2 linked regions of the Leucothrix mucor DSM 2157 genome follow. The protein of the gene in region 1 interacts with the protein of each later gene in a pairwise test. Links are inferred from orthologs where the notes say so. Each region holds a gene or a part of one and is shown on either strand. Other genes may lie near its edges.

What was found. The genes of interacting proteins can lie anywhere in the genome.
Region 2: the proteins of pheT (region 1) and secD interact in binary tests that used the Escherichia coli proteins (3 or more experiments, as listed by UniProt). The link is inferred for Leucothrix mucor DSM 2157 from one-to-one orthologs.

Annotation. Positions count from the first base shown.
Region 1 is NZ_ATTE01000001.1:3,135,105-3,138,894, reverse strand. Bases 743-3,790 are described here. They hold pheT (phenylalanine--tRNA ligase subunit beta), read left to right. Parts: upstream 743-1,098; coding sequence 1,099-3,483; downstream 3,484-3,790. Other genes in these bases: ihfA (integration host factor subunit alpha), read left to right, coding at 3,539-3,790; pheS (phenylalanine--tRNA ligase subunit alpha), read left to right, coding at 743-1,086. Outside these bases: more of pheS, read left to right, coding at 88-742.
Region 2 is NZ_ATTE01000001.1:2,442,674-2,446,334, reverse strand. The notes cover bases 743-3,661. They hold secD (protein translocase subunit SecD), read right to left. Parts: upstream 3,180-3,661; coding sequence 1,305-3,179; downstream 743-1,304. Other genes in these bases: yajC (preprotein translocase subunit YajC), read right to left, coding at 3,246-3,575; secF (protein translocase subunit SecF), read right to left, coding at 743-1,302. In the rest of the region: LEUMU_RS0110870 (response regulator), read left to right, coding at 1-271; more of secF, read right to left, coding at 364-742. UniProt on the Escherichia coli protein: Part of the Sec protein translocase complex. Interacts with the SecYEG preprotein conducting channel. SecDF uses the proton motive force (PMF) to complete protein translocation after the ATP-dependent function of SecA.

The sequences.
Region 1 (3,790 bases):
GGTGATGCCTTTCTCCGCTTTTTTGGTTTTAGAAAGACCAAAACGGAAGTTACTGGGAGTTTTTTTGTGAAACAATTACTGGAGCTCATGGGGCAGGCGCACGAAGAGATCGCTGCCGCTGCGGGTTTAGCAGCGCTGGATGAAGTGCGTGTTCGTTACATGGGGAAAAAAGGAATTCTAACTGAGCAGTTAAAGCAGTTAGGACAGTTACCCGCTGGAGAACGTCGTGAAGCAGGTCAGGAAATCAACAAGTGCAAGCAAGCACTGGCTGCCGCACTAGATGCGCGCAAAGAGAGCATGCAGGAAGAGGCGCTCAATGCGCGGCTTCAGGCTGAGCGTGTTGATGTCACACTGCCCGGGCGCGATAGCGATGCTGGCAGTCTGCACCCGATCACGCTGACGATTAAGCGCATCGAAGCTATTTTTGCACAGTTGGGTTTTGACGTTGTTGAAGGCCCTGAAATTGAAGACGACTTCCATAACTTTACCGCGTTAAATGTACCGGAGCACCATCCGGCTCGTGCCATGCACGATACTTTCTATTTTGATAGTGGTCTGCTGCTTCGCACGCACACCTCATCAGTACAGATTCACACCATGGAAGATCAGGAGCCACCGTATCGGGTGATTGCGCCGGGTCGTGTCTATCGTTGTGACTCCGATATTACACACAGCCCAATGTTCCATCAGGTTGAAGGCTTGATGGTTGATAAGGATGTGACTTTCGCTGATCTGAAGGGTGTTTTGGATGCCTTCTTCAAAGCCTTCTTTGAAGTGGATGAGCTACCTGTTCGTTTCCGTGCATCTTACTTCCCATTTACTGAGCCATCTGCCGAGACGGATATTCAGTGTGTATTGTGCCAGGGTGAAGGTTGCAAAGTCTGCAGTCATACCGGTTGGTTGGAAGTGATGGGCTGCGGTATGGTTCATCCGGAAGTGCTGCGCCATACAGGCGTTGATTCGGATAAATATACCGGCTTTGCCTTTGGTTTTGGTGTAGAGCGTTTAGCAATGCTGCGTTATGGCATTGATGATTTGCGTATTCTGTTTGATAACGATACACGCTTCCTACAACAATTCAGCTAAGGGGATAAACGAATGAAAGTCAGTGAAAAGTGGCTACGCGAATGGGTTAACCCCGCAATTGATGCCGCTGAAATTGGTAGCAAGCTTACCATGGCCGGTGTTGAGTTAGATGGTATTGAGCCGGTGGCTAATCCATTTACCAATGTGGTTGTCGGTCAGATTATTAGTGCAGAAAAGCATCCGGATGCTGACAAGTTGCAGATTTGTCAGGTTGACTGTGGTGGCGAAGAAATGCTTCAGATTGTCTGTGGTGCACCCAATGCCCGCGCAGGCTTAAAAGCGCCTCTGGCAATGATTGGTGCGGTTTTAGGCGATAGTGAGGGTAGTTTTAAAATTAAGAAGTCAAAGCTACGTGGTGTACCTTCTCATGGCATGTTGTGTTCTGCCAGTGAGCTTGGTTTAGCTGATAGCTCTGATGGTTTGTACGAGTTTGCAGCAGATGCGCCAGTCGGTACGGATGTTCGTGACTATCTGATGTTAGATGATGTCGTGCTGGAATTGGACGCTACGCCTAATCGCGCAGATTGCTTGAGCATGATTGGTATCGCTCGTGAAGTTGGTGTATTGACTCAGGCAGAAGTTACCGAGCCTGAGATCGTTGATGTTACCGAGTCATTGGATGAGGCCTTTCCGGTAGAGATTCAATCCACTGAAGGTTGCCAGCGCTATGCCGGACGTATTATTCGCAACCTCAATGTAAAAGCGGAAACGCCATTGTGGATGGTTGAGCGTTTGCGTCGTGCGGATATTCGTAGTCTTGGCCCGGTCGTTGATGTGACTAACTATGTATTGCTGGAATTAGGTCAGCCAATGCATGGTTTTGATCTGGATAAGTTATCCGGTGGTATTCAGCTGCGTCAGGGTAAAGCCGGTGAGCCACTGAAATTGCTTGATGGTCGTGATGTAAGTCTACGTGAAGATACGTTGGTTATTGCGGATCAGGAAAAAGCATTGGCACTGGCCGGAATTATGGGTGGAGAGCTAAGCTCTGTCACCGATGATACCAAGCATATCTTCTTAGAAAGCGCGTATTTTGTGCCTGAGAAAATTATGGGCAAGTCGCGTACTTATGGTTTGCATACTGACTCATCACATCGCTTTGAGCGTGGTGTGTCGCCAGACTTGCAAGTTAAGGCTTTGCAGCGCGCAACACAGTTAATCGTTGAGATTTGTGGTGGTGACGTTGGGCCGGTTAACGATGTGATTAGTAACCCAGAGTTGTTAACGCGCTCTGCAATTACTCTGAAAAAGTCCGACATCCTGCGTCACCTAGGCATTGAGGTCGATGCTGAGCGTGTAACCGATATTTTAACGCGCCTAGGTTGTGTGGTTGAGGTTTCGGATGCAGAGTGGTCAGTAGTACCTCCAGTATTCCGTTTTGATATTGCGCGTGAAGTGGATTTGGTTGAAGAAGTCGCGCGTATCTATGGCTACGACAAGGTTCCATCCCGGCTACGCCCAATGACACCACGCATTACCGCCGTTCCTGAAACTCAGGTTCGTGAAGATGTGTTGCGTCGTATTCTAGTTTCTGAAGGCTATCGCGAAGCGGTGACTTACAGCTTTGTGCCTGCTGAGATGGAATTGATGCTCAATCCTGCACACCAGCAGATTCGTTTGGCTAATCCGATTTCAGAAGAGTTGGCCATTATGCGTAGCACGCTGTGGTCTGGGTTGTTGCCGGCACTGGTTAAGAATCTTAACCGTCAGCAGACTCGCGTTCGCTTGTTCGAGATGGGCCTGAACTTTGTCAATGGTGAGTCAGGCATTCAGCAGCGCAAGCAGTTAGCTGGCGTCATTACAGGTACCTTGAATCCTGAGAACTGGGATACTAAAGCACGCGCTGTCGACTTCTTTGATATCAAAGGACACGTTGAGCGTTTGCTGGCTGAAGCTACTGAAACGAAGTATCACTTCGCAGCAGTCGCTCACCCTGCATTGCACCCTGGTCAGTCCGCACAGATCTTGGACAATGATCATGTTGTTGGCTGGGTTGGGTGCCTGCATCCGCGCCTTGAAAAAGCGTTGGGAATTTCTCAGAACGTGTATCTGTTTGAGATGGATCTGGATTACGTTTCGAAGAAGTCGTTGCCGGCTTATCAGAAACTGTCTCGCTTCCCATCCATTCGTCGGGATCTTGCCTTGATTTTGGATCAGTCGGTGACGGCTGCTGCGATTAGTCAGACGCTTGATATGGCGGGAATTGACGCGCTTAAGAGTCACGCAATCTTCGATGTATATCAAGGTCCTGGGGTCGAAGCAGGGCAAAAAAGCTTGGCTTTAGGCTTGATTTTCCAAGACTTTTCACGCACCCTAGAGGATGCGGACATCAATGCACATGTCGCTGAGATCGTGCAATTGCTGGAAAAGCAAACAGGTGCAGTACTTCGTTCGTGAAGGCGTATTGGCCCACTAAAAACTCTCAATTCTCGTAGGTGTAGGAGCTAAAGTAATGACATTGACCAAAGCAGAAATGGTCGAACATTTATTTGATGAACTTGGTTTAAACAAGCGTGAAGCCAAGGAGCTCGTCGAGATGTTTTTTGAGGAAGTGCGTGGTGCTTTAGAGCGCGGTGAAGGTGTGAAATTATCAGGTTTTGGTAATTTCACTCTGCGGGACAAGAATCAACGTCCTGGGAGAAACCCTAAGTCTGGCGAAGCAATCCCTGTAAGTGCGCGACGGGTGGTAACTTTCCGCCCCGGA
Region 2 (3,661 bases), 690 kb from region 1 along the record:
GGACTTAAGGCCAATACTGGCTAGTGCGATCAAAGATGGCAAAGTGACCACAACGAAAAATCCTTTCGGGTGCTTAACTCCTCGTGAGCATGAAATTTTATTACACCTTTCCGAAGGGCAAAGTAATAAAGCGATAGCCCGCAGTTTGGGAATTTCAGATGGCACGGTGAAATTACACGTGAAATCAATTTTACGAAAACTGGGAATTAGTTCTCGAATTACCGCAGCCGTAATGGCGGTTGAGTACGGGCTAAAATATGGGGATGGATAACAAAACGAGGCGCTCAAATGAGCGCCCCGTTTGTATTGCCGAATTGACGCCAGTAATTACCAACGCCGACTAGTAGTGATTATGTTATCCACTTATGGAATAGCATCCAGATCTTCATCTGCTTCATCTTTAGCCGGTGGCAACAGCGAATCGCGGGTAACACCCATTGCGATCAGCGAGGTGCTGGCAACATAAATCGATGAATAAGTACCGATAGTGATACCGACCAGCATCGCAACCGAGAAGCTGTGGATGATCTCACCACCAAATATGAACAAAGACAGGACCACAATCACGGTTGTGAAAGAGGTCATCAATGTTCTGGATAGCGTCTCATTAATCGACAGGTCGATAGAGTCTGCTGTTTCTGCTTTACGCAGCTTCAGGAAGTTCTCACGAATCCGGTCAAATACAACGATGGTATCGTTCAGTGAGTAACCGATGATGGCCAGAATCGCCGCCAGCGTGGTCAAATCAAACTCCATACCGGTGATTGAGAAGAAACCAACGGTAATGGTGACATCGTGTACCAAGGCTGCAATCGCACTCACTGAGAAGCGGAACTCAAAGCGCAGTGCAACATAGATCAGGATACCAGCCAGTGCCAGCAGCATGGCAATACCACCCTGATCGCGAAGCTCGTCACCAATCTGCGGGCCAACAAACTCAACCCGTTGCAGGGTTACACCCGGAGTCACGTCAGACAGTGTCTTCAGTACGTTATCGCTTACTGCGTTACGTTCTGCGCCGGTGCCAGTCGTCTGCTCTGGTAGACGAATCAAGACATCCTGAGCCGTACCAAAGGGTTGTACCGCCGCATCGTAGCCAGCATTGGTTAGCGTATCGCGAATCTCGCTGATGTTGGCATTGCCAGGATAGCTCACCTGAATCACGCTACCACCGGTGAAATCAACACCCAGATTTAATCCACGGGTAAATAGTGAGATCACCGAGATTAACAAGAGTGAGACAGAGAAAATGAGGGCGAGTTTACTCACCTTCATAAATCTAATATGTGCTTTCTCAAACATGATTAGGTATTCCCTATGTTGATAGTTTTAACGCGACGGTTACCGTAAATCAGATTGATCAGTACACGAGTACCAAAAATCGCTGTAAACATGGAAGACAAAATACCGATAGATAGGGTAATTGCGAAGCCCTTAATCGGACCTGTACCCATACCAAACAGCACGATCGCTGCGATAAAGGTTGTGATATTGGCATCGGTAATGGTTGAGAAGGCTTTTTCGTAACCGGCGTGGATCGCGCTTTGAGGGCTCGTTCCGGCTCTGATTTCTTCTTTAATACGCTCGTAGATTAGTACGTTTGCATCAACCGCCATACCAACAGTCAGTACCACACCGGCAATACCAGGCAGAGTCAGTGTTGCTTGTAATAGTGATAACACCGCAACAATCATGATCAGGTTCAAGCTTAGTGCCAAGTTGGCTACGATACCGAAGGTGCGGTAGTAGAACAGCATGAAGATCAATACAGCAACAAATCCGTAGACTACAGACTGGAAGCCAGCATTGATGTTTTCAGCACCCAAGCTCGGACCAATAGTACGTTCTTCAACGATGTATACCGGAGCGGCCAGTGCACCAGCACGCAGTAACAAGGCTAAGTCATGCGCTTCTTTAGGTGAATCCAATCCGGTGATCTGGAAGTTAGAGCTTAGTTGCTCTTGAATCCGCGCAACGTTGATGACTTCCTGCTTCTTAACCGTATTCTTAACAATGTTGCCTTCAGCATCACGGCTAATGTCGGTTTTATTCTCAATGAATACCACACCCATTAGCTTCTGAACATTGGCACCGGTAGCACGTTCAAACATACGCGCGCCTTTGCCATCCAGCGTAATGCTTACCGCAGGCTGTTGGTTTTGGTCAAAGGTAGCTGATGCATCGGTAATGAAGTCACCCGTTAGCATGACTTGGCGTTTCAGCAAAATAGGGTTGCCGTTACGCTCTTTGTACAGCACATCGCCAACTGGAACACGTCTGTTCGCCTCAGCATCAAAAGCGTTGTTATCCTCATCCACCATGCGGAATTCTAGTGTCGCTGTTGCGCCCAGAATATCTTTGGCCGCAGTCGGGTCCTGAACACCAGGCAATTGCACCACGATACGCTCAAGGCCTTGCTGTTGGATAATCGGCTCAGCAACACCAATCTCATTCACCCGGTTACGTAGGGTGGTGATGTTTTGCTGTAGCGCCAATTTTTTGATATTGCTTAGATTGGTTTCGGTGATGCTGGCTTTTAAGGCGGTGCCTTTAGCAACGTCAATCTCACTCAATTCCAGCTGATCATTGTATTCACGAATAAAGACTTTGTAAGCCTCATCCAGTGTTTCCTGGTCTTTGAATTTGACCGTCAGAGAGTCATCAGCTTCACGTACTACGCCAAGATAGCGAATGTCTTTTTCGCGCAGGAAGCTACCTAATTCATCTTTGTAGCGCTCAGTGGCTTTATCGATCGCCGCTGCCATGTCGACTTCCATCAGGAAGTGAACACCACCACGTAAGTCCAGGCCAAGGTACATAGGCTCGGCACCCAAAGCACTTAACCAGCTTGGTGTGGTTGGTGCTAAGTTCAGAGCAACCTTGTACTCATTACCCAATGCCGCTTTGACCGGATCAACCGCTGCAAACTGGGCAGTGGTGTCGTCAAAGTGAACCATCAGCTGATTATCCTGCGTTTCCACCTTTTTGATGGCGATGCCGGATTCGGTCAGTGATTTGGTAATTGCCTCAGTCTCAGTACCTTTGAACGTTGCAGTATCGCTGGTCAGGGTAATTTGTAAGGCGGGGTTGGATGGGTACAGATTAGGTACTGCATACACTAAGCCGAACAGCAGAACGGCAAGCAGTAGCAGATACTTCCAGGTTGGATTTTGATTCATTGTTATAATCCGGTTATGCAATAAGCCCTGAACTAAGCAGGGCTTTTTTCGATCGATGGATGAGAATTACAGGCTTTTCATGGTGCCTTTTGGCATAACCGCTGATACCGCCTGACGTTGTACTTTGATGGTTGAACCTTCAGCAACGCTCATCTCGATGAAGTTATCACCCAAGTTAACGACTTTGCCTAAGATTCCGCCACCAGCAACGATTTCATCGCCTTTGCTGATAGAGCTGATTAGCTCTCTGTGCTCTTTAGCGCGCTTCTGCTGTGGGCGGATGATCATGAAGTACATGATACCGAAGAAGATCGCCATCATAATGATCAACTGTAAACCGCCGCCTTGTGGTGCTGCTGCACCTTCTGCCATTGCGTCTGAAATGAAAAAGCTCATGTTATTCTCCAAAATATAAAATTAATGTATTCGTTTGATTACCCGTTACCACGGGCAACTTAATTTGCGGCATAGTATGCCATATT